Regions from separate parts of the Kocuria sp. PD6 genome, predicted to be linked through region 3. Evidence: predicted binding sites of a transcription regulator. Region 3 holds the regulator's gene; each other region holds the start of a gene.
What was found. The regulator HrcA, encoded in region 3, represses chaperone genes, less so after heat shock. The targets are predictions, from matches to a motif close to TTNGCACTCGNNNNNNNCGAGTGCNAA.
Positions count from the first base shown of each region.

Region 1: a site for HrcA is predicted at 4,216-4,242, ahead of groES (co-chaperone GroES). Genes of this name have one in related genera too.
Region 2: a site for HrcA is predicted at 3,301-3,327, ahead of Q9R22_RS08265 (Hsp20/alpha crystallin family protein). Genes of this name have one in related genera too.

Region 1 covers NZ_JAUZUS010000003.1:250,779-258,494, forward strand. Annotated here, with positions in the region: gene Q9R22_RS04240 (class I SAM-dependent methyltransferase) at 1-100, opposite strand, end outside; gene Q9R22_RS04245 (siderophore ABC transporter substrate-binding protein) at 262-1,242, shown strand; gene Q9R22_RS04250 (ABC transporter permease) at 1,322-2,299, shown strand; gene Q9R22_RS04255 (iron chelate uptake ABC transporter family permease subunit) at 2,292-3,329, shown strand; gene Q9R22_RS04260 (ABC transporter ATP-binding protein) at 3,326-4,081, shown strand; gene groES (co-chaperone GroES) at 4,374-4,670, shown strand; gene groL (chaperonin GroEL) at 4,778-6,361, shown strand; gene Q9R22_RS04275 (acyltransferase family protein) at 6,593-7,716, shown strand, end outside.
Region 2 covers NZ_JAUZUS010000007.1:71,572-79,287, reverse strand. Annotated here, with positions in the region: gene surE (5'/3'-nucleotidase SurE) at 90-974, opposite strand; gene Q9R22_RS08280 (1-phosphofructokinase family hexose kinase) at 1,194-2,156, opposite strand; gene Q9R22_RS08275 (GNAT family N-acetyltransferase) at 2,218-2,697, shown strand; gene Q9R22_RS08270 (ChaB family protein) at 2,761-3,180, opposite strand; gene Q9R22_RS08265 (Hsp20/alpha crystallin family protein) at 3,440-3,934, shown strand; gene Q9R22_RS08260 (MMPL family transporter) at 4,084-7,716, opposite strand, start outside.
Region 3 covers NZ_JAUZUS010000008.1:44,132-51,847, forward strand. Annotated here, with positions in the region: gene ybeY (rRNA maturation RNase YbeY) at 1-95, opposite strand, end outside; gene Q9R22_RS08965 (PhoH family protein) at 143-1,228, opposite strand; gene Q9R22_RS08970 (GerMN domain-containing protein) at 1,373-2,329, shown strand; gene Q9R22_RS08975 (16S rRNA (uracil(1498)-N(3))-methyltransferase) at 2,352-3,113, opposite strand; gene dnaJ (molecular chaperone DnaJ) at 3,110-4,252, opposite strand; gene hrcA (heat-inducible transcriptional repressor HrcA) at 4,307-5,329, opposite strand; gene Q9R22_RS08990 (DUF3097 family protein) at 5,493-6,371, shown strand; gene Q9R22_RS08995 (DUF4870 domain-containing protein) at 6,585-7,016, shown strand; gene hemW (radical SAM family heme chaperone HemW) at 7,022-7,716, opposite strand, start outside.

The sequences.
Region 1 (7,716 bases), on a different contig from region 3:
CGTAGGGGCCCAGCGAATCCAGCAGCCGCATCCCCCGCGGGGTCAGCAGCTGGGCGAGGCCGCGGGTCTCGGCGTCGTCGGGGGCGGTGGAGGCGTTCACGCGTCCATCACATCACGGCGCGGGGAAGCCGCGGCGAACGCGCGGGCCGCGACGCCCGTCACAGAGCCATTTACATTACGATCCGCATCCCTAATTAGGTTAGGCTCACCTAGTGGCTGGCCGCCCGTAACAGACGACCCCGCGAGATTGCGAGAAGATCCATGTCCATGAACCGATTGATCCCCGGTGTGGCGCTGAGTGCCGTGGCGGCACTGGCCCTCGTGGGGTGCGGTGCCAACGCCCAGGACGCCTCCGACACCCAGGCGTCCTCGGCCACCGTGACCGTCACGGACAACAAGGGCGAGCAGACCGTTCCCGCACCGCCGCAGTCCGTGGTGGCCACCGACAACCGGGTGTTCGAGACGCTCGCGGACTGGGGCGTACAGCTCAAGGCCGCCCCCAAGCAGCTGATCCCGAACGGCATCTCCTATGCGAACGACGACGCCGTGGTGGACCTGGGTTCGCACCGCGAACCGAATCTCGAGGCGATCGCCGGGGTGGACCCGGACCTCGTGATCAACGGGCAGCGCTTCACGCAGTACTACGACGACATCAAAAAGCTCGTCCCGGACGCCGCCATGCTGGAACTGGATCCGCGCGACGATCAGCCGCTGGACGAGGAACTCAAGCGCCAGACCACGGCCCTGGGCGAGGTCTTCGGCAAGCAGGAGGAAGCCCGCCGACTCACCGACGGGCTCGACCAGGCCGCCCAGCGCGCCAAGGACGCCTACGACGGCCAGTCCACGATGGGCGTGATCGTCTCCGGTGGTGACATCGGGTACGTGGCACCGAGCAAGGGACGCACGATCGGCCCGCTGTTCGACATGGTGGGGCTGCAGCCTGCGCTGAAGGTCGAGGGCTCCGACAACCACCAGGGGGACGACATCTCCGTGGAGGCCATCGCCCAGTCCCGCCCGGAACTGCTCATCGTGCTGGACCGTGACGCGGGCGTGAAGACCTCCGAGGGTGCCAGCCCGGCGTCCGAGGTGATCGAGAAGTCCGAGGCCCTCAAGGACGTCCCCGCGGTGAAGAACGGCAACGTGGTCTACCTGCCCGCGGACACCTACACGAACGAGGGGATCCAGACCTACACCGAGATCCTCGACGACATCGCGGAGAAACTGGGAGGCCGGAGCAACTGATCCCTCCCACCCCGCACGACCACCGACGCCCCGCGGGAGCCTCCCGCGGGGCTTCGGCATGATCCAGGAAGCACACGTGATGGTCTCCACTGCACAACGTCCGACCCGCACGGGGGTGGCCCGGGACTGGAAGTTCTGGCTCGCCCTGCTGGTGGTCCTGGGACTGCTCTGGCTGTCCCTGGTCACGGGGGTGGCGGACCTTTCGGACGCCCAGGGTGAACAGTTCCTGGGTCTGACCCGGATTCCCCGCACGGTGGCCCTGGTCCTGGCCGGTGCCGCGATGGCCATGTCCGGGCTGGTCATGCAGTTGCTCACCCAGAACCGGTTCGTGGAACCCACGACCACGGGCACCACCGAGTGGGCCGGGCTGGGGTTGTTGCTCATGATGATCCTGGCCCCGGACGCCGGGTTGAGTGCGCGGATGATCGGCGCGATCGTGGCCGCGTTCGTGGGGACCATGGTGTTCTTCGCGTTCCTGCGCCGGGTTACGCTGCGTTCCTCCCTGATCGTGCCGATCGTGGGGATCATGCTCGGGGCCGTGGTGGGGTCGATCTCCACCTACCTGGCGCTCGTCACGGACCGGTTGCAGAACCTGGGCGTGTGGTTCGCCGGCAGTTTCACGTCCGTGCTGCGCGGCCAGTACGAGACCCTCTGGGTCGTGGCACTCGTGGCGGTGCTCGTGGTCATCACCGCGGACCGGCTCACCGTGGCGGGACTCGGCGAGGACATCGCGACCAACGTGGGATTGAACTACAACCGGATCATCCTGATCGGCACCGGACTCGTGGCCGCGGCCACCGGCGTGGTCACGGTGGTCGTGGGCAATCTGCCGTTCCTGGGGTTGATCGTGCCCAACGTGGTGTCCCTGTTCCGGGGCGACGACCTGCGCTCCAACCTGCCGTGGGTGTGCCTGCTCGGGATCGGCCTGGTCACGGTGTGTGACCTGATCGGGCGCACGATCATCGCGCCGTTCGAGGTCCCCGTGTCCCTGATCCTGGGCATCGTGGGCGCTGCGGTGTTCATCGCCCTGTTGCTGCGAAGCCGGCGCCATGTCTGAGGTGACCGCGCTGCGCCACGACCGGGCGCGCACTGGATCGGGGGCCTTCGTCTCCCCGGCCCACCGCCGCCGCTACTGGATCACCGCGCTGTCCCTGCTCGTGGCGGGACTCGTGTTCTGCGCGGGCATCCTCACGTGGGACAACCCCCTGCCGTTCGGCACCCCGGGGTTCTGGCGGATCGCCGAGTCCCGGGCCACGAGCGTGGTGGTGATCCTGATCGTGGCGGTGAGCCAAGCCATGGCCACGGTCGCGTTCCAGACCGCCGCGAACAACCGGATCATCACGCCGTCGATCATGGGTTTCGAGTCCCTGTACGTGCTCATCCAGACCTCGGCGGTCTACTTCCTGGGTGCGGTGGGGGTCAGTGCGGTGCAGGGGCTGCCGCAGTACGCCCTGCAGGTGAGCCTCATGATCGTGTTCGCGCTGGGGCTCTACAGTTGGCTGCTCTCGGGCAAGTACGCCAACGTGCAGGTGATGCTGCTGATCGGCATCGTCCTGGGCGGCGGGCTCGGCGCGGTGTCCACCTTCATGCAGCGCTTGCTCTCACCGAGCGAGTTCGACGTGCTCAGCGCCCGCTTGTTCGGCTCGGTGGCCAACGCGGATCCCGGGTACTTCCCGCTGGCCGTGCCGCTGTGCGTGGTGGCCACGGTGGCCCTGTACGTGCACTCCCGCACGCTCAATGTCATGGCTATGGGGCGGGACGTGGCCACGAACCTGGGCATGGACCACCGCCGGGAGCTGCTGCTCACCCTGTTCTGGGTGTCCATTCTGATGGCGGTCTCCACGTCCCTGATCGGGCCCATGACGTTCCTGGGGTTCCTCGTGGCGATCCTGGCGTACCAGTTCGCGGACACCCACGACCACCGCTACGTGTTCCCCATGGCCGCGCTGATCGGTTTCGCGGTGCTGTCCGGGGCCTATTTCGTCCTGAAGAACGTCTTCTATGCGGAGGGCGCTGTGTCCATCATCATCGAGCTGGTGGGTGGCAGTGTCTTCCTCTTCGTGATCCTGAGGAGGGGCAGACTGTGATCCAGTTGACCGGACTGGTCAAGGAGTACGGCACGGACTTGGCGATCGGGCCGGTGGATCTGCAGATCCCCGCCGGTGGCGTGACCGCGCTCGTGGGGCCCAACGGCGCGGGGAAGTCCACGCTGTTGACCATGATGGGTCACCTGCTGGGTCCCGAGGCCGGCACCGTGGAGATCGGCGGTCACGACGTGAGCAGGACGCCGCCGCGTGAACTCGCCAAGGTGGTCTCCACGCTGCGCCAGGAGAACCACTTCAGCGCGCGGCTCACCGTGCGCCAGCTCGTGGCGCTGGGTCGCTTCCCCTACACGCGTGGGCGGATCACCCGGGACGACGAGCGGATCATCTCCGAGTCGATCGACTTCTTCGACCTGGGACCCCTGCAGAACCGCTACCTGGACCAGCTCTCGGGCGGTCAGCGCCAGCGCGCCTACGTGGCCATGGTGCTGTGCCAGGACACCGAGTACCTCCTGCTGGACGAGCCCCTGAACAACCTGGACATGCGCCACTCGGTGCACATGATGCATCACTTGCGCCGCGTCGCGGACGAGCTCGGACGCACCGTGCTGATCGTTCTGCACGACATCAACTTCGCGAGCCACTACTCGGACTGGATCTGCGCCGTGAAGGACGGTCGCGTGGTGGAGTTCGGCCCGCCCGAGCAGATCATGACGGACGAGACCCTCACGCGCGTGTTCGACACCCCGGTCACGTGCCACGACGGTCCCCACGGACGGCTCGCGGTCTACTACTGACGCGGCACGGACGGCTCGCCGGCCGCGACTGACGCGGCCGCGGGGACGGCGGCGTCGTACCCGCGGATTGTGCCCAGAGACGAGCGCGGCGGGCGCGCCTTGACCGCGCGCGGCCCGTCTCCCTACAGTGATGATTAGCACTCTCATGGTGAGGGTGCTAAAGGCCAGGCGCTCAATCGGCACCGCGACGACGGTTGGCACGCCAACTGGCCTGTGGCGGACGCGGTCATGGGACCCCATGACACGGCGCGTTCGCACACCGTCTCACACGCCTAGAAGAAAGGGAGAGATCGTGTCGGTCTCCATCAAGCCTCTCGAGGATCGCATCGTGGTTCAGCCGCTGGCCGCTGAACAGACCACCGCTTCCGGTCTGGTCATCCCGGACACCGCCAAGGAGAAGCCGCAGGAAGGCACCGTCCTGGCCGTGGGCCCGGGCCGCGTGGATGACAAGGGCAACCGCATCCCCGTGGACGTCAAGGAGGGTGACGTGGTCATCTTCTCCAAGTACGGCGGGACCGAGGTCAAGTACAACGGCGAGGAGTACCTGGTGCTCCCCGCGCGGGACGTGCTGGCCGTGATCGAGAAGTAATCCCCGCAACGACTTTCGTGCGCGGTGCCCGGACGTTCGCCCGAGAACGGGCCACGGGGGCACCGCGCCGTCATTTCCACACCCTTCTCGTTTCGTAAGGAGCACACATGCCCAAGCAGTTGGTGTTCAACGACGCCGCTCGCAAAGCGCTCGAATCCGGTGTCAACCGACTGGCCGACACCGTCAAGGTCACGCTGGGCCCCCGCGGGCGCAACGTGGTACTGGACAAGAAGTGGGGCGCACCCACCATCACCAACGACGGCGTGACCATCGCCCGTGAGGTGGAGCTCGAGGATCCGTACGAGAACCTCGGCGCCCAGCTGGCCAAGGAAGTGGCCACCAAGACCAATGACGTCGCCGGTGACGGCACCACCACGGCGACCGTCCTCGCGCAGGCCATCGTCAAGGAGGGTCTGCGCAACGTGGCCGCCGGAGCGGCCCCGGGCGACATCAAGCGCGGCGTGGAAGCGGCCGTGGCCACCGTGGCCCAGCGTCTGCTCGACAACGCCCGCCCCGTGGAGGGCAAGGACGTGGCCCACGTGGCCGCGATCTCCGCGCAGTCCATGGAGATCGGCGAACTGATCGCCCGCGCCTTCGAGACCGTGGGCACGGACGGTGTGATCACCATCGAGGACGGTTCCTCCACCGAGGTGGAGCTGGACGTCACCGAGGGCATGCAGTTCGACAAGGGCTACCTGTCCCCGTCCTTCGTCACGGACCCGGAGCGCCAGGAAGCCGTCCTGGACGACACCTTCGTGCTGCTGTTCCAGGGCAAGATCTCCTCGGTCCAGGACCTCATGCCCGTGCTCGAGAAGGTGCTGCAGGCCAAGAAGCCGCTGACCATCATCGCCGAGGACGTCGAGGGCGAGGCCCTGTCCACCCTGGTGGTCAACAAGCTGCGCGGCACGCTCGACGTCGTGGCCCTGAAGGCCCCCGGTTTCGGTGACCGCCGCAAGGCGATCATGCAGGACCTGGCCGTGCTCACGGATGCGACCGTGATCACCCCCGAGCTCGGCATCTCGCTCGAGGGCGTGGACGTGTCCCAGCTGGGCAACGCCCGCCGGATCACCGTGACCAAGAACCAGACCACGCTCGTGGACGGTGCGGGCTCCTCGGAGGCCGTGGCCGAGCGCGTGGCGGAGATCAAGGCGGAGATCGCCCGCACGGACTCCGAGTGGGACCGTGAGAAGCTCCAGGAGCGCCTCGCGCGCCTGGCCGGTGGCATCTCGGTGATCAAGGTCGGTGCCGCGACCGAGGTCGAGCAGAAGGAACGCAAGCACCGCATCGAGGACGCCGTGTCCTCGACCCGCGCGGCCCTCGAGGAGGGCATCGTGGCAGGCGGCGGTTCCGCGCTGGTCCACGCTTCCAAGGCGCTCGACGGCACGGACCTCGGTCTGACCGGGGACGCGGCTACGGCCGTGACCATCGTGCGGCGCGCACTGACCCAGCCCCTGCGCTGGATCGCGGAGAACGCGGGCCAGGACGGCAACGTCGTCGCGGCGCGTGTGGCGGACCTCGAGCCCGGCAACGGCTACAACGCCCTGACGGACGAGTACGAGGACCTGCTCGCCGCGGGCATCATCGACCCCGTCAAGGTCACCCGTTCCGCTCTGCAGAACGCGGCGTCCATCGCCGCGCTCGTGCTCACCACGGAGACCCTCGTGGCGGAGAAGCAGGACGACGAGGACTGAGTCCTCCCGATCCTTCCGGCAATCGCTGAATGGCCGGCGGCCCGCCCCTTTCGGGGGGGTGGGCCGCCGGTCGTCTGTGGTGCTGCGACCGGCGACGGTGCTCGACGTCTGCCCCCGCGCGACCGGGTGGCTCAACTCGCAGGCCGTGCGCGCTGCCCACCCACGGAGACGGGTCGGGGCGGAACCGGGTGCGATGTGATCGGTGCGCCCCGCTGCGTTTAGGCCGACCAGATGCGCATTTCCCCAGCCTTGGATCCCGTTGCCGGTTCATCCCCGCTCCCGGTGGGGCAGCGACCCCGGTGGGCTGCCGGATCCTCCTCCGCGCAACGGGTGCAGCGGTACTCGGGGTTCCGCCCAGAGGTGCAGGGGTTGCGGGCGATCGCGGTGCTGCTCGTGGTCGTCTATCACGTGTTCATGGGCCGGGTGTCCGGTGGTGTGGACATCTTCCTGCTGATCTCGGCGTTCTTCATGACGCTGTCGTTCGTGCGGCGGATCGAGGGCGGCCGACCGTTGGGGCTGGGTCGGTACTGGCTGCACACGTTCAAACGCCTGCTGCCCCTGGCCACGGTGATCATCCTGTTCACCCTGGCGCTCATCTGGCTCGTGTTCCCGCGCGCGGACGTCGCAGAGTTCCGGTCCCAGGGCGTGGCCTCGATCCTGTACCTCGAGAACTGGGCCCTGGCTGCGAACGAGGTCAACTACTATGCGGCGGACCACTCGACCGCGTCTCCCTTTCAACACTTCTGGTCCCTGTCCGTCCAGGGCCAGGTCTTCCTGGTGTGGCCGCTGATCTTCGCGCTCGCGTGGTTCGTCAAACGGCGCACGGGGCGTAACAGCATCCCCGTGCTGGCCGTGTGCTTCGGTCTCGTCTTCGCCGCCTCGCTCGCGTTCTCGGTGGTGACGACGGCGACCCAGCAGGAATTCGCGTACTTCGACACCCGTGCCCGACTGTGGGAGTTCGCGCTGGGGTCGCTCATCGCGCTCGCGATCCCGTACCTGCACCCAGGCCGCGTGCTGCGCGTGGTGCTGGGCTGGCTCGGTTTCGTGAGCATGGTCTCGGTCGGTGTGCTCGTGGACGTGCAGGGCGCGTTCCCGGGATGGATCGCGTTGTGGCCGTTGCTCTCGGCGGCGGCGATCATCGTGGCGGGGCAGTCTGGGTCCCGGATCGGTTTCGACCGGTTCCTCTCGCGGGGCCCCATCGTGCGACTGGGGGATGCCGCGTACGCGCTGTACCTCGTCCACTGGCCGCTGCTCATCACCTACCTGGTGCTCCGTGAGCGCCCCGAAGCGGGGCCCCGGTCCGGTGTGGCACTCGTGGTGCTCTCGGTCGTACTGGCACTGCTGTTGACCCGGTG
Region 2 (7,716 bases), on a different contig from region 3:
CCCGTGGGCTCCTGCCCGGCGGCACCTGTGATGGCGCGAACTCTATCCGCCCGGTCCATGCGGGTGCATCTTCCCGTGGCGGCGTGAGCTCAGGTACGGCGCATGACGGTGGCCGCGTCCACGGTGACGTCCCCCGTGCCCGGGACCGCGGCGTCGTCGTCCGTGAGGCCCGGAAGGGTGACGTCCCAGAAGGGCGTGGGGGCCGTGATCCCCAGGTCCTCGCGGGGGACGGCGTGGGTGTCCTGGGAGCGGTCGTCCACGGGGGCGCGCAGCAGCGTGGCCGTGGCCCAGCCGTGGGTGAGGAGGTAGTGGTCGCTGTCTGGCTCCTCCGGGCCGGTCTCCGCGCTGTAGGTGACCGCGATGTGCTTCTCGTCCCCGCGGCCGATCTGCGCCTGCACCGCCCCGAAGCTCGCCAGGTGGGCGGGCTTGAGACCGCGCAATCGCCCGGGGGCCACGTCGGGAACGTTGAGGTTGAGGATCCACTCGTCGAAAGGCCGGTCCTCCCAGTGCTCCAGCGCGAATCGGGTGACCAGCAGGGCCGTGTCCCAGTGCTGCGGCGCGCCGGACGTGATGGACACCGCGATGCCGGGGATCCCGTGGGACGCGGCCGTCAGCACCGCACCCACCGTCCCCGAGTGCAAGGTGGCCCTGCCCGTGTTGGCCCCCAAGTTCACCCCGGAGAGCACCATGTCCGGGCGCTTGCCGAACGCGCCGTAGGAGGCCAGGAAGGCAATCAGAGCGGGGGCGGCCTTCACACCCACGCACTCCACACCGTCGGGCATGTTCGGCGGCGCGGCCTCCACCAGAGCGATGCGGCCATCGACCTCCTCGCCGGACAGCGAGGCGCTGGCACCCGAGTACTCCTCGGCGGGTGCGGCCACCTTCACCGTGTGCCCCCGATCCAGCGCAGCGCGCACCAGAACCGCGAGCCCCGGGGACGAGATGCCGTCGTCATTGGTGACCAGGATGTGCATGTGCACCATGGTGACACGCGCCCGTCACGCGGACCAGAGCCCGGTACTCGGGCCAGGCCACCCAGGAGGACCAACCCGGTCACGCTTCACACGGGCCGAACTGCCCGCGACCACGTCCGGTCAGGGTGCACTGGGCGTCAGACCGAACTGCTCGGCGCGTCGAGCCGGAGCCGGGTCGTGGCACCGAATCGGAGAACCACAGGTCAAGCACCCGGAACGTCAGGACAGCGTGCGCACCGTGATCTCGCGGGCGAACTTCTCGATGGTCGTGCGGTTACCGGTCCCCAGGCCGCGGCGCGCCACGTTCAGCGCTCCCGCTGATGCACCGAGGGCCACGGCCTCCACGAGATCGAGACCGCGCGCCAGACCCACCGAGATCCCCGCGGTCATCGAGTCCCCCGCCCCTCGGTGGTCCAGCGGTGTGATGGACGGCGCGGAGACCTTCCGCACGGAATCCTTCTCCACGAGCAGCGCGGGGTCCTTGGCGCGTGAGATCACCACGGCGCCCGCACCGCGTTCGAGCAGCATGTGCCCGGCGCTCACCAGGGCCTCCGCGGTGTCCTCCGCGACGAGCTCGAGATCGAGCACCTCTTCGTGGCTGATCTTGAGCACGTCCACGTTCGCCGCCACGGCCGCCAGTGCGGGCTTGCCGCTGAGGTCCGCGACCACAGTGGTCCCGGCATCCCGCGTGTCCCGGATAAGGCGGCCGAAGAACGACGCCGGCACCACGTCCCCGGGTTCGGCCCCGGTGACCGTGAGGACGTCCGAGGCGAGCGCGTCCACGAACGCCGTGCCGTAGAGATCGTCCAGTTCATGGCGGGAGAGCTCCGGGGGCGGCATGTGGGCCACGGTCTCCCGGTCCTCACCGCGCAGGTCGTAGACGTATCCGCCGTTGCCGTACCCGTAGCGCACAGCATTGACCTGCATGCCCAGCCCGTCCAGCATGGTGCGGATCAGCGAGCCCAGTTCTCCGCCGAACGGCCCGCTCACGGACACGTCCGCCCCCAGCGACCCGGCCATCCGGGCCACCCACAGCCCCTGCCCGCCGGGGTGCATGTGCACGTCCGACTCGTGGGAACTACGGTTGCGATGCGCAGCGGGTTCCGTGATTTCCGTGATCAGCAGCGGAGTGGGAACCAGGATGGAGATACGCGGCTTGGGGCCGGGGCGGGTCTCGGTCACGAACGAAAGCTACATGACACGGGCGCTGGTGAACAGCACACCAAGGTGTCACCATGGTGGGATGAACGTCACCGCACCGGTTCGTATCGTGGAGGGTCAGGCCGCCAGTGAGCACACGCTGCGCGCCCTGAGCGCGTACTTCAGCGAGTTGAACAACCGGATCGACGGCGGTTTCGATCCCGAACTCACCGAGGTCACCGGCCCGGAGGACGTCACTCCGCCGCACGGGGATTTCTTCCTCATGACGGATTTGGTCACGGGCTCGGTCATCGCGTGCGGCGCGGTGCGCAAACTCGACGACGACCGCGTGGAACTGCGCCGGATCTGGGTCACCCCGGAACACCGCGGACAGGGCCACGCGCGCACCCTGGTGCGGGCACTCGAGAACAAGGTGCGCGCTTTCGGCGCCACCACGGCCGTGGTCTCCCTCAACGAGGAGATGACCGAGGGGATCGCGATGTTCCGCAAGCGCGGCTACGAGCCCGTGGATTCCTTCCACGACGCCACCACGGCCTCGGTCTTCCTGGCCCGCCAGTTGTAGCCCCACCGATCGCAGGCCAGCAGTCATAAACCCGCAGGGTATGAACCCGCCGAGCTGTGAACCTCAGTCGCGGGCCTCGCGCGTCTTCTTCTGATTGGCCTTGTCGATCGCCTCGACCAATTCGTCCTTGGTCATGTCCGAGCGTCCCGTGATGTCCAGTTCCTGGGCGAGTTCGTACAGGTGCTCCTTGCTGGCGTTAGCGTCCACCCCGCCGGCGGTGTCCTCCGAGTTCAGGCCGCCCTTCTCGGCGCTGTCGTCCGAGGGCCCGTTGTGCTCCTTGGGCTCCCAGTGGTCCCCGACCTTCTCGTGGGTGTGCTTGACGGCCGACCACGCGGTGCGCGCCGCCCGGGCGTCGTCGTGGTATTCCTCCTGCGCCGAGTCGTAGGTCTGCGCGAACGTGTCCTGTGCCTTCTCGTCCGAGCGTTGCAGCGTGGACGGGATCTCGTCCTGACGCGCGTGGCCGTTCTTCTTCGCCTTGGGCACGGGGGCCTCCTCAGAGCGTTCGGGTGTCACTGGTGGCTCGATCCTACGCGCCGCCGACGCCGCTGCGACAGGCCCGCCCGCTGCTTGAGTCAGTGCCACTCAGCTTTCGTGCGTCAATGACTAGCACTTCCGCCGACAGCCTGCTACATTAGACGTTGTTGAGTCACAGAGACTCAAGAAACGTGATGGCTCCACGCGGGTAATCGACCGGTTCGCGGGGCACAGCACGTGGGTGCCGCAGAGTGAAGGAGTAATCGTCATGGCTACATTCGACCCGTTCTCCGAGGTCCAGAACTTCGCCAACCAGGTCCTCTCCGGCCGCAACGGCCTGGAGCAGATGCCCATGGACCTCTACCGTCAGGGCGCCAACTACTACCTTGCCGCGGACCTGCCGGGCATCGATCCCACGAGCGTGGACGTGGACGTGGACGGTCAGCTGCTGACCATCCGTGCGCAGCGTCGTCTGCCCTCCGCGGAGAAGGACACCAAGTGGATCGTGCGCGAGCGCCGCAGCCACTCGTTCGTCCGCCAGCTCAACCTGGGCCAGGGCATCGACACGGAGAACATCACCGCCGCGTACGACAACGGCGTGCTGACCGTGACCATCCCCGTGTCCCCCAAGTCCCAGCCGCGCAAGATCCAGGTGGCCACCGGCCAGGAACACCACGACAACGTGGTCCTGGAGCACGGCAAGGGCTCGGACGAGGACCGCTCGCAGAACGTGCAGAAGGAATCCGAGGGGTCGCAGGACTGAACAGGGCCGATCAGGACCGGCCCTTCACCGGCGCTGACCGGCGAATCCACCCGGTCGGAACAAGCCTGCTCAATCGGGGGCTCACCGCCCCATGACATGGCTGTGCCCCGCAGGTCACCCTGCGGGGCACACTCATGTTCACCGCGGGGTCAGCGGTTCATCCACCGCACCACGTGGTCGAGGTCCTCGGACGCGCGGGAGGACCAGACCATGAGCGCGTACACGTGCGGTCCGCCCTCGCAGACCACCGCGGTGGTGTCGACGTTTGCTCGCACCAGCTCGGCCACGAACTCCATGGTGTCCGGGTAGAGCATGTCCCGGTCACCCTGCAGCACGAACGTGCGGGGCAGTCCGCGCACGTCGCCGAAGGCGGGGCTCACCATGGGGTCGGTGACGTCCCGTGTGCCGGCCCACCAACGAGCGGCGGCCCGAGCGCCGTCGGTACCGAGCATGTGGTCCGCGTCCCGGTACGCCTCGATCTGGGGGTTCGTCACCGTGGTGTCCACCCACGGGGCCATGAGGATCAGACCCGCCACGCCGAGATCGTCCGCGTCCCGCAGTCGCATGGCCTGGGCCAACGCCAGACCACCGCCGGCGGAGTCACCCGATAGGAAGACCCGTGGGCCGAACGAACGGGCCAGGTCCCACACGCCGTCGGCGAGTTCGAGCGCCTCGTCCACCGTGTGATCGGGGGCGAGCCCGTAGCCCGGCACCACCACGGTGACCCCGGTGCGCTGCATCAGGGCGTCGATCCAGCGCCAGTGCACCGTGGTCATGGGGTTCACGTACGCGCCGCCGTGCCAGTGCACGACCACCGGGGCGTCCGCCCGGGTGATGGCTGCCTTGGGCCGCGCGACGATGACCGGGTACCCGGCCACCATGACCTTCTCGAAGCTCGCGCGCTTGTGCATCGCCTTGTGCGGTGCCGCTTCCTCGCCGCGCACGGCCAGGGACTCGAGCAGCTTCTCCTCGGAATCCAGCACATCCGGGAGCACCCGCAACGCCTGGTTCGTGGCGCGCAGCACCGGGTCCGCGGCGCGCACGATCACGTCCGCGGCCGGCTTGGCGGCCCGATCCTCGGCGATGCACGTGCTCGTGGAAGCCGCCGCGTGCCGACCGCGACGCCGCTGGGTCCCCGCGGTCCCGGGCGTTGCGGTGTCTTCGCGGGAGCCCCCATTCTCGGCAGCGCCCGCGAGCTCACCGCGGCGCTGGGCGTCATCAGCCACGGCACCGAGAGGGGCCCCGGTGGCATGGTGCTGCGCGGCCGAGCGACGCTCGGATCCCCGGTGGTAGGTGGCACGGTGATCGGCCGCGGTGCGGTGGTTCCCGGCATGACCGTGGGTCCGCTCGCCGACCCCGGCACGGTGACCGTGCGACGCCGTCCGACCGGAAACACCGGCCGCACCGGCCGCACCCGCGGTGGCCACGGCGGCGGTCGCGGCGTGCTGCCCGTGACCGGACTTTCCCCGGCGCTTCCCGGACACCGCGCGATGGCGACCGGTGACGGGGGCGGACCCGGCGGCGTCGCCCGCGGAGACCGTGCCGGACTGCCCGGCACCCTGCACGGCGAGGGACTCACCTTCGACGTCCACGTGCGGGAGGATCTTGTCCAGCCAGCGCGGGAGCCACCAGGCCTTCTCGCCCAGCAAACGCATGACCGAGGGGATCAGGAGCATGCGCACCACGAACGCGTCCAGGAGAACGCCGATCGCGAGTGCGAAGCCGATGGGCCGGGTCATGGCCATGTCCGCGAAGATGAAGCCCGCGAACACGGAGATCATGATGATCGCCGCGGCGGTGACCACGGAGCGGCCCGCCTTGAAGCCGTAAACCACGGCCTGGCGCGCGGGGTGCCCGTGGGCGTAGGCCTCGCGCATCCCGGAGACCAGGAACAACTGGTAGTCCATGGCCAGGCCGAACAGGATGCCGATCATCAGCGTGGGCAGGAAGCTGAGGATGGGCCCGGGATCGTGCACGCCGAACACGGCGCCACCCCAACCCCACTGGTACACGGCCACCACGGCACCGAAGGCCGCGAGCACGGAGAGCAGGAAGCCCAGCGTGGCGATCACCGGGACCAGGATGGAGCGGAAGACCATGAGCAGCAACAACAGCGAGATGATCAGCACGACGCCCAGATAGAGGGGCAGTTTCTCGCCCAGCAAATGGGAGACGTCGATGTTCGCCGCGGTGGTGCCGGCTACGCCCACGTGGACGTCCTCATTGGCCTGGAGGTCGCCGTTGAGGTCCCGGATGTTGTTGACGAGTTCCTCGGTCGCGGCGTCCGCGGGTCCCGAGGAGGGGATCACCTGGATCACGCCGGTGGTGTTGTCGTCCGTGGTCACACCGGGGAGCACGTTGGCCACGTCGTCCTGCTGCGCCAAGCGGTCCGCCACCGTGTTCATCGTGTCGGTGGCCTCGGCATCGTTGAGACCCCCGGGGAGGTCCACGACCACGGCGAGGGGTCCGTTCTCACCCGCACCGAAGTCGTCCGCGATGCGCTGGTAGGCCTGGTACTGGGTGCTGTCCTGGGGTTCGGTGGACGCGTCCGGCAGGCCCAGGCGCATGGTCTGGGCCGGCAGCGCGAGCACGATGAGCACGGCCGCGCACGCCAGGGTGGTGATCCAGGGATGGCGCAGGTGCAGGGGGACGTCGTGCTCGTCGATGTTCTCCTCGCGGGGCGCGGCGTCCCGCACCTTCCTGGGCAGCACACGCCGCCCGGCGAGGGAGAGCAGAGCAGGGGTGAGTGTGAGGGTCAGCAGCAGGGCGACCGCCACGGCCACACCGGCCACGGTGCCCATGAGTCCCAGGAACGGGATCGCCGTGACGTTCAGAGCCACTAGGGCCACGATCACGGTCAGCGCCGCGAAGAACACGGCGGTTCCGGAGGTGCCCACGGCCATCCCGATGGATTCCCGCACGGGCATACCTCGTCGCAACTGCTGCCGGTGCCGGTTGAGCACGAACAGGGAGTAGTCGATGCCCACGGCCAGGCCCAGCATGACGCCGAGCATGGGCGTCACGGACATCATGTCGATCACGCCGGAGAACGCGAGGGTGGCACTCGTGGCGATGGCCACGCCCAACAGCGCGGTCAGCACGGGCAGCGCCGCGGGGACCACGGCGCGCAACATGATCAGCAGCACCAGGGCCGCGATGATCACGCCCACGATCTCCGCCGGACCCACCAGGGAAGAGATGTCCTGCGCGAGCTCCTGGGAGAACTCGGCGTCCACGCCGTCCACGGGGTGGTCCTTGATGGCGTCCATCACTGCGCTCTTGGTGTCCGATTCCACGGAGGTCTGGTCCACCGAGAAGCTCACCACGCTGATCGCGGAGTTGCCGTCCCGGGAGACCACGCGGTAGTCACCCATGCGTTCCATGGCCCGTTCACCCTCTTCGAGCTGGGCCTTCTGCTGGGCGATCTGCTGCGGGTCGATCCCGCGTTGCTGCAGGATGCGCTGTTCGCTCACGCCCGGCGGCAGGTTCTGGCGCAGCTGTGCGAGTGCTTGCTCGCCCTGTTCGAGCTGCTGGCGGCCGTCCCGCAACTGCTGCCGACCGTCGTCCAGCTGTTGCTGCGTCTGGAACGGGTTGCTCGTGGAGGCCACCTGGTCCACGTCCTCGGTGGCCTTCAGAGCCTCGGCGATGCCGTCCTTCTGGGCCTGCGTGAACTCGGAGCCGTCCTCCGTGAAGAACACGACGCGCCCGGTACCCTGGTTCGCTTCCGGGAGTTCGTCCTTGAGCCGATCCGCGAGGTTCTGGGTCTCGGTGCCCGGGATCGT
Region 3 (7,716 bases):
ACCTCGGTGTCGGGGTGCAGGTGCCAGCGGGTGAAGGCGAGGTCCACGAGGGCCTCGAGCTGGTCGGTGTCCACGGCGCGGTAGGCAGTGGGCAGCTCGGCCTGTTCGGCGGGGGTGTCCCACGGCAGGTCGAAGGCCACGCTCACGGGGTGTCTCCCCCGGTGCGCTCGGACGACGCCGCTCGGCGTTCGTCCTTGCGGCGGGCTCGTTCCACGCGGTGGCGGTTGGTGGTGTCGAACCGGTCGTAGGCGGCCACGATCTCGCCCACGAGTTCATGGCGCACCACGTCCGCGGAGGTCAGTTCGCAGAACGCGATGTCGTCGATCTTCCCGAGCACGTGTTGGACTTGGCGCAGTCCGGACTTGGTGGTCCCGGGCAGGTCCACCTGGGTCACGTCACCGGTGACCACGATCCGTGAGCCGAAGCCTAGACGGGTGAGGAACATCTTCATTTGTTCCGGGGTGGTGTTCTGGGCCTCGTCGAGGATCACGAAGGCGTCGTTGAGGGTGCGCCCGCGCATGTAGGCCAGCGGGGCGACCTCGATGGTCCCGGCCTCCATGAGCCGCGGAATGGATTCGGGGTCCATCATGTCGTGCAGGGCGTCGTAGAGGGGACGCAGGTAGGGATCGATCTTGTCGTTGAGCGAACCCGGGAGGAAGCCCAGTCGCTCGCCGGCCTCCACCGCGGGACGCGTGAGAATGATCCGGTTGACCTCCTTGGCCTGCAGGGCGCGCACGGCCTTGGCCATAGCCAGGTACGTCTTGCCGGTACCGGCGGGCCCGATCCCGAAGACCACGGTGTGCTCGTCGATCGCGTCCACGTAGGTCTTCTGGTTCACGGTCTTGGGCCGGATGGTCTTGCCGCGGGTGGAGAGGATGCTCGTGGACAGCGCGCTCGACGGGCGCAGGTCCTGGGCGTCACGCATCATGCGGGCCACGCGCAGCACCGTGCGTTCAGTGATCTCGGTGCCGCGCAGCGCCATCGCGAGAAGTTCCTCGAGCAGGGAGGCGGCCAGGCGGGTGTCGATCACGGGCCCCTCGAGGGCCACATCCAGGTCCCGCACGGTCATCCGCACGGCCGGGAACTGCTGCTCGAGCAGACGCAAGGTCGCGTCCCCGTGGCCCAAGGTCCGGACGGCGGTCTCCCGATCCGGTACGTGCACGGTGACGCGGGTTCGTTCGGTGGGCGGAGTGCTCAGTGCCTCGGTCCCTTCGGTTGGTTCGCTCATCGGGTCCAGCCTACCGGTGCGCGCGGACCCGGACCCGCCGGGACCGACGGGCTCGCACGCCGCAGGTTGCAATCCAATAACGGTCCGCCCGGATCCACGTGCGACGTTAGCGCCCGTGGCTTCCGGTGGGTAAGTTGTGTAGCCGTGAAAAATCCCGCAGGAACGACCGAGCCGCAGCGTCGTCGCGCCACCGCGCCCGGCGGACTTCGGCGCGCCGCGACGGGGGCGCTCGCCGTGTCGCTCGCCGCGGTCGTGGCCTCGTGCGGGACCGCCGCCGACCGACCGGACCACAACTCCGAAGCCGCCCCCGGGATCGCCTCCGCGCCCATGAACACGGACACCGCGATGGAAGGCGTGGCCACCGAACAGGCCCCCGTGTACTGGGTAGGCACCGGGGACCAATCGCGCTACCTGTTCCGCGAGTTCCGCACCCCGACCTCCCAGGACACGACCGACCCCGTGGCCCAGGCGGCGCTCATGGTCACCTCGGCCACCCCCGCGGACCCGGACTACCGGTCCCTGTGGTCCGCCGTGGACACCGTGGGCACCTCCGTGTCCCCGGACGGAACCATCACCGTGGACCTGCCCGCCGCCGCGTTCGCCTCCCAACTCTCCCCGCAGGACGCGCGGGTCGCACTGCAGCAAATGGTGTACACGGTCTCCGCGGCGGCCGTGACCGCCGGGCTGTTGGACTCGTCCACGGCCAAGGAGGTGCGGGTCCTCGTGAACGGGCAGAGCGGGTACAAGGCCTTCGGAGCCGTGGAACTTCATGCCCCGCTCACGCGTGACCCCGCACTGGCCGCGCCCGTGTGGCTCGTCGACCCCCAGACCGGGGCGGAACCCAAGAGCCCCGTGACGGTCTTCGCCCGCGTGCTGCCCTCGGTGCGTGACGCCCTCTGGGAGGTGCTCGAGGACGACCGCGTCGTGCACAGTGGGAACATCGCACCCGCTTCCCCCGGCTCGGATCCGACCACGGGCACGGAACTACGCACGAGTGTCACGCTCGACCCCGGGACGTACACCGTGCGCGTGAGCGGCACGGACGATTCCGGCACCACCGTGTCCGACGATCACACGATCACGGTGCGCGCCGGGGACTGAGCCCTCCCCGTTGGGTCCCGGGTCAGTCCCAGAGCCCGAGCACCGCGTGCAGCGCGGCCAGTGCCGCGGGTCCCGCGGTGGACGATCGCATGACAGCGGTCCCCAGGCGCATCGGCTGAGCACCGGCAGCGCACAACGCCTCGAGCTCTCCGTCACCGATCCCCCCTTCTGGGCCCACGATCACCGCGATCCGGGACCGATCACCCCACCGGGTCACGTCCGGGGTGGACCAACGTGGGCTCGCCGATTCATGCAGCACGAGCCACAGCGTCTCGGTTTCTGCAGCGATCAGCCGGGCCAGACCCGCGGTGTCCACCCAGTCACCGCGTTCGGGCCAGCGGGCGCGCCGGGACTGCTTGGCCGCCGCGGCCAGGGTGGAGTCCCACTTGGCCATGAGTTTGGCCGCGCGGTCCGCGTGGACGCGCACGATGCTGCGCTCCGCCTGCCACGGGATCACCCGGGAGACCCCGAGTTCGGTGGCGGCCTCCGCGGCCTGCAGGTCCCGGTCCCCCTTGGCGAGTGCCTGCACCAGCGTGAACTCCGGTTGCTGCGCGGCATCGTGGTGGATCTCGTGGACGGTCACGCTCATCCGGTCCTTGGCCCCGGAGTCGAACGTGCACACCGCACGGGTGCCGTGCCCGTCCACGAGGTCCAGGGCCTCCCCCGCGCGCAGGCGCCGCACGGTCACCGCGTGCTTGGCCTCGGGACCTGCGATGTCCAGGACCTCCCCCGGGTGCGCCCGGAAGAGGTCCTCGGCGGGGACGTGGAAGACGGGGTTGGTCACAGGTCGTTGAACCGGTCCCGCAACCGGGAGAAGAACCCACCGGAGTGGTTGGTGTTCACGGTCGTACCGTCCGCTGCTTCCTCACCGCGCAGCTCGGCGAGTTGCTCGAGCAGTTCGCGCTGTTCGGAGGAGAGGTCCTTGGGGGTCTCCACCTCGAAGTGCACCTTGAGGTCCCCGCGGCCCTTGCCCCGCAGGTGGGTGACACCCAGGTCGTCGAGCGTGACGGTCGCACCGGACTGGGTGCCGGGATCGACGTCCACCGTGCGAGCGCCGTCGAACGTCTCGAGGCTCACGGTGGTGCCGAGCGCGGCGGCGGTCATGGGGATACGCAGGCGGGCGTGGAGATCGTCGCCCTCGCGGAGGAAGGTGGGATCGGGGTCCACCTTCAGTTCCACGAAGAGGTCGCCGTTGGGTCCGCCGGCGGTGCCGGCCTCACCCTGGCCGCTCAGGCGGATGCGGTTGCCGGACTGGATGCCGGCGGGGATCTTCACGGTCAGGGGGCGGCGGTCGCGCACGCGGCCCTCGCCGTAGCACTCGTGGCACGGGCTCTCGATGACGGTGCCGAAGCCGTTGCACTGGGAGCACGGGGCCTGGGTGGTGACCATGCCCAGGATGGACTGGCGCTGGTACTGCATGTGGCCGGAGCCGCGGCACATGGTGCACGTCACGGGGCTCGTCCCGGGCTGGCAGCACGTGCCCTGGCACGTGGGGCACACGACGGCGGTGTCCACCGTGATGTCCTTCTCCATGCCGAACACGGCGTCCTTGAGGGAGATCCGCACGTTGATCAGGGCGTCCTGGCCCTGGCGGGTGCGGGACTGGGGGCCGCGCTGGCCACCGGCTCCCGCGCCCTGGAAGAACGTCTCGAAGATGTCGGAGAAGCCGAAGCCCGTGCCGGGGAAGCCCCCGCCGAAGCCGGTGTCCGTGCCGTTCTCGTTGCCTGTGGCGTCGTAGACACGGCGCTTGTCCGGGTCGGAGAGGACGTCATTGGCGTGGGAGACGCGCTTGAACTCCTCGGCGGCCTCGGGTGAGGGGTTCACGTCCGGGTGGAGTTTGCGGGCCTTCTTGCGGTAGGCGCGCTTGATCTCTTCGGCGCTGGCGTCCCGGCTCACGCCGAGGGTTTCGTAGTGATCGCTCACGATGTCGTCGTTTCTTCTTTCGTCGGTTCTACGGTCGAGCGGGGCGGGCGGCGCTCACGTGCGCTCAGCCCCCAGGTTCTTGGACAGGTAGCGGGCCACCGCGCGCACGGAGGCCATGGTCGTGGGGTAGTCCATGCGTGTGGGCCCCACGACTCCCACCTTGGACGCGGCGTGCGGACCGTAACCCGTGGCCACCACGGACGCCTCCGCCAGGGGGTCGTCGCTGTGGTCGGAGCCGATGCGCACCGCGACCCCGCGTTCGTCCTGCTGCATCTCGGACAACAATCGCAGCATGGCCACTTGTTCCTCAAGCGCCTCGAGCACCGGGGAGATGCTCTGCGGGAAGTCCCCGCTGAAGCGCGCGAGGTTCGCGGTCCCGGCCATCACCAGGCGGTGTTCGTCCGACACCGCTGCGAGCACCGCGAGCGCCCCGGTCACCGCGGTCCCGGCGTCGCGCAGTTCCTCGGGCAGGGCCGGGGGCAGGGTCACGGCGGCGTCGGGGACGTCTTCCACGGGCGTGCCGAGCAGGCGTGCGAGCACGTGGGCGCGCAGCTCCAGCAGCTGGGCCTCGGTCAGGGTGACGGGCAGTTCCACGGTGCGTTGGGCCACGCGTCCGGTGGTGGGGATCAGGATCACGAGTACGCGGGCGTCCCCCACGTCCACGAGTTCCACGTGGCGCACGGTGATCCCGGTGCGCACGGGATACTGGATCACGGCCACCTGGTGGGTGAGCTGGGCGAGCAGGCGCACGGTGCGCTCCATGATGTCGTCCAGGTCCTGGGCACCGTCCATGAACACCTGGATCGCGCGGCGCTGGGCGGAGGTGAGGGGCTCCAGGGCTGCGATCTGGTTGACGAACTCGCGGTAACCTCGGTCCGTGGGGATCCGCCCCGAGCTCGTGTGCGGGGCCACGATCAGCCCGTCCTCCTCGAGGGCGGCCATGTCGTTGCGCACCGTGGCGGAGGAGACGGGTAGGCGGTGGCGTTCCACGAGCGCCTTGGACCCCACGGGTTCACGCGAATGGACGTAGTCCTCCACGATGGCGCGCAGGATCTGCGCTCGGCGCGGATGCTCCATGTGTCTCACCTCCCGTTGCTGGTAATTCTGGCACTCAAGAGTTCACAGTGCTAATCCTGGCAGTCCCGGGCCCGTGGGTCAGGGGCCGATTTTGATACGCTCGCGGCTGATTCGCCTGCCCGGCGGCGCGCTCGCGCCGCGGCACGACGTCGAGGAGTCGCCCGTGAACGCATCCGGCTGGTCCTGGGGTCCCCAGGACCTAGGCAGTCCCGACGTCGCCCGCACCGGTGCCGTCTCCCGGGACGTCCCCGTGGCCCGGGACATGGTGCTCGAAGACGTGGAGACCGGGTGGGTGGGCGCCGTCGTGGGCGTGGAGACCATCGGCGGGATGCGCGTGGTGGGTCTGGAGGACCGGCACGGGCGCGTGAAGTCCTTCCCCCTGGGCCCGGGCTTCCTCCTGGACGGCGAACCCGTGCGGCTGGGCCCGCCCGAGACCCGCAGCGCCCCGGCCAAGCCCCGGATCACGCGTTCGGGGTCGGTCGAGGTCGAGAACCTGCGCGCGTCCGTGGCCAAGGAGTCGCGTGTGTGGGTCGAGGGGTACCACGACGCCGAGCTCGTGGCCAAGGTGTGGGGCCACGACCTCGCGGTCGAGGGCACCGTGGTGGAACCCCTGCACGGGATCGACGACCTCCCCTCAGCCATCGCCGAGTTCCACCCCGGCCCGCAGCGTCGGCTCGGGATCCTCGTGGACCACCTGGTCGCGGGCTCCAAGGAGTCCAGGATCGCCCAGGAGGCGCTCGCGGTCCCGGGTGCCCGGGACAACGTGCTCATCCTCGGACACCCCTACGTGGACATCTGGCAGGCCGTGAAGCCCAGCGCCCTGGGGATCCGGGAGTGGCCCGTGATCCCGCGCGGGGTGGATTGGAAGACCGGGATGGCACGCGCGCTGGGCCTACCGCACCGCACACCCCAGGACGTGGGGCGGGCGTGGCAGGCGATCCTTGCACGAGTGAACACGTACGCAGACCTCGAACCGGCCCTGCTGGGCCGCGTGGAGGAGCTCATCGACTTCCTCACCGCCCCGGACGCCGCCGATTCCTGACCCGGGCTGCGCCTGACCTGCGGCGACCCACGACGTCGACGGCGCTCGCAGCCGGTGGTCCACGGCTTCGGTGACCCGCGTTAGCGGTAACCCCCAGCGTGGGTGACGCCTGGCGTCGTCGTCCGGCGCGAGCCACGCGGGAACGACCGTAGGATGGGAGCACCGGCGTCCTCCGACCCGGATGGCTACCGCCCGTGAAAGGCACACCCGCTCGTGACTGACGCTGCTCCCTCCCCCTCCACTCGCTCCGCCGAGACTCCGTTCGAGTCCGTGGCCCCCGTGGCGCAACCCCTGGACGTGTCCCAGGACCGGCAGTGGGCCACCCTCGCCCACCTGGGTGGCGTGGTGGGCGTACTGCCCAGCTACATGATCCACCGGGTGTTCAAGGACCGTGGTCCCTTCACCGCTCAGGAATCCCGGGAAGCCGCCAACTACACCATGCTGCCCACCCTGGTGATCCTCGTGGGCATCGTGCTCTCACTCATCCCGTTCATCGGATGGCTCTTCTCGGTCATCGCCGCCGTGACCTGGCTGTTCCTGGCCATCACCTCCGTGCGCGCGGGCGTGAAGGTCAACCGCGGCGAACCGCACCAGTACCGGTTCAACACCCACCTCTACGACACGTTCGCGGCCCGCAACTCCTGACACGGTCACCAGTCGAGCAAGCGGCGCGTCACGGCGTCGGCCATCAGACGCCCCGCGTCCGTGAGGACCGCGGACCCGCGGAGGGCGGCGGCGCCGTCCAGCCAGCCGTCGGCGATCAATCCGGCCACCGCGTGCCGCCCCTCCGGGCGCAGCCCCTCGAGCGGGAGTCCCTCACGGATCCTGATCCCGAGCATCACGTGTTCCACGTACTGCGTCTCGCCATCCAAGGTCTCGCGGCCCACGGCCGGTGAGTCACCCCGGCGCACGGCGGCCGTGTAGGGCAACGGGTGCTTGAGGTTCCACCAGCGCACGCCGTCACTGTGTGAGTGCGCCCCCGGGCCGATCCCCCACCAGTCCTGATTGCGCCAGTACGCGAGGTTGTGCCCGCTGCGGTTCTGCACCGCGCTGCGCCCGTGGGCCGCGCGGGACCAGTTGGACACCTCGTACCACTCGAACCCGGCCTCGCGCAGCAGCGCGTCCGCGAGCGTGTACTTCTCCGCCTGGTCGTCCGGATCCACGTCCGGCACCTCACCGCGGCGGATCTGGGCGGCCAGCTTGGTGCCGTCCTCGATGATCAGGGAGTACGCGGAGACGTGGTCGGGGTCCATGGCCAGCGCGGCCTCCAACGAGGTGCGCCAGTCGGCCACGCTCTCCCCCGGCGTACCGTAGATCAGGTCCACGCTCGCGCCCAGTCCGCGGT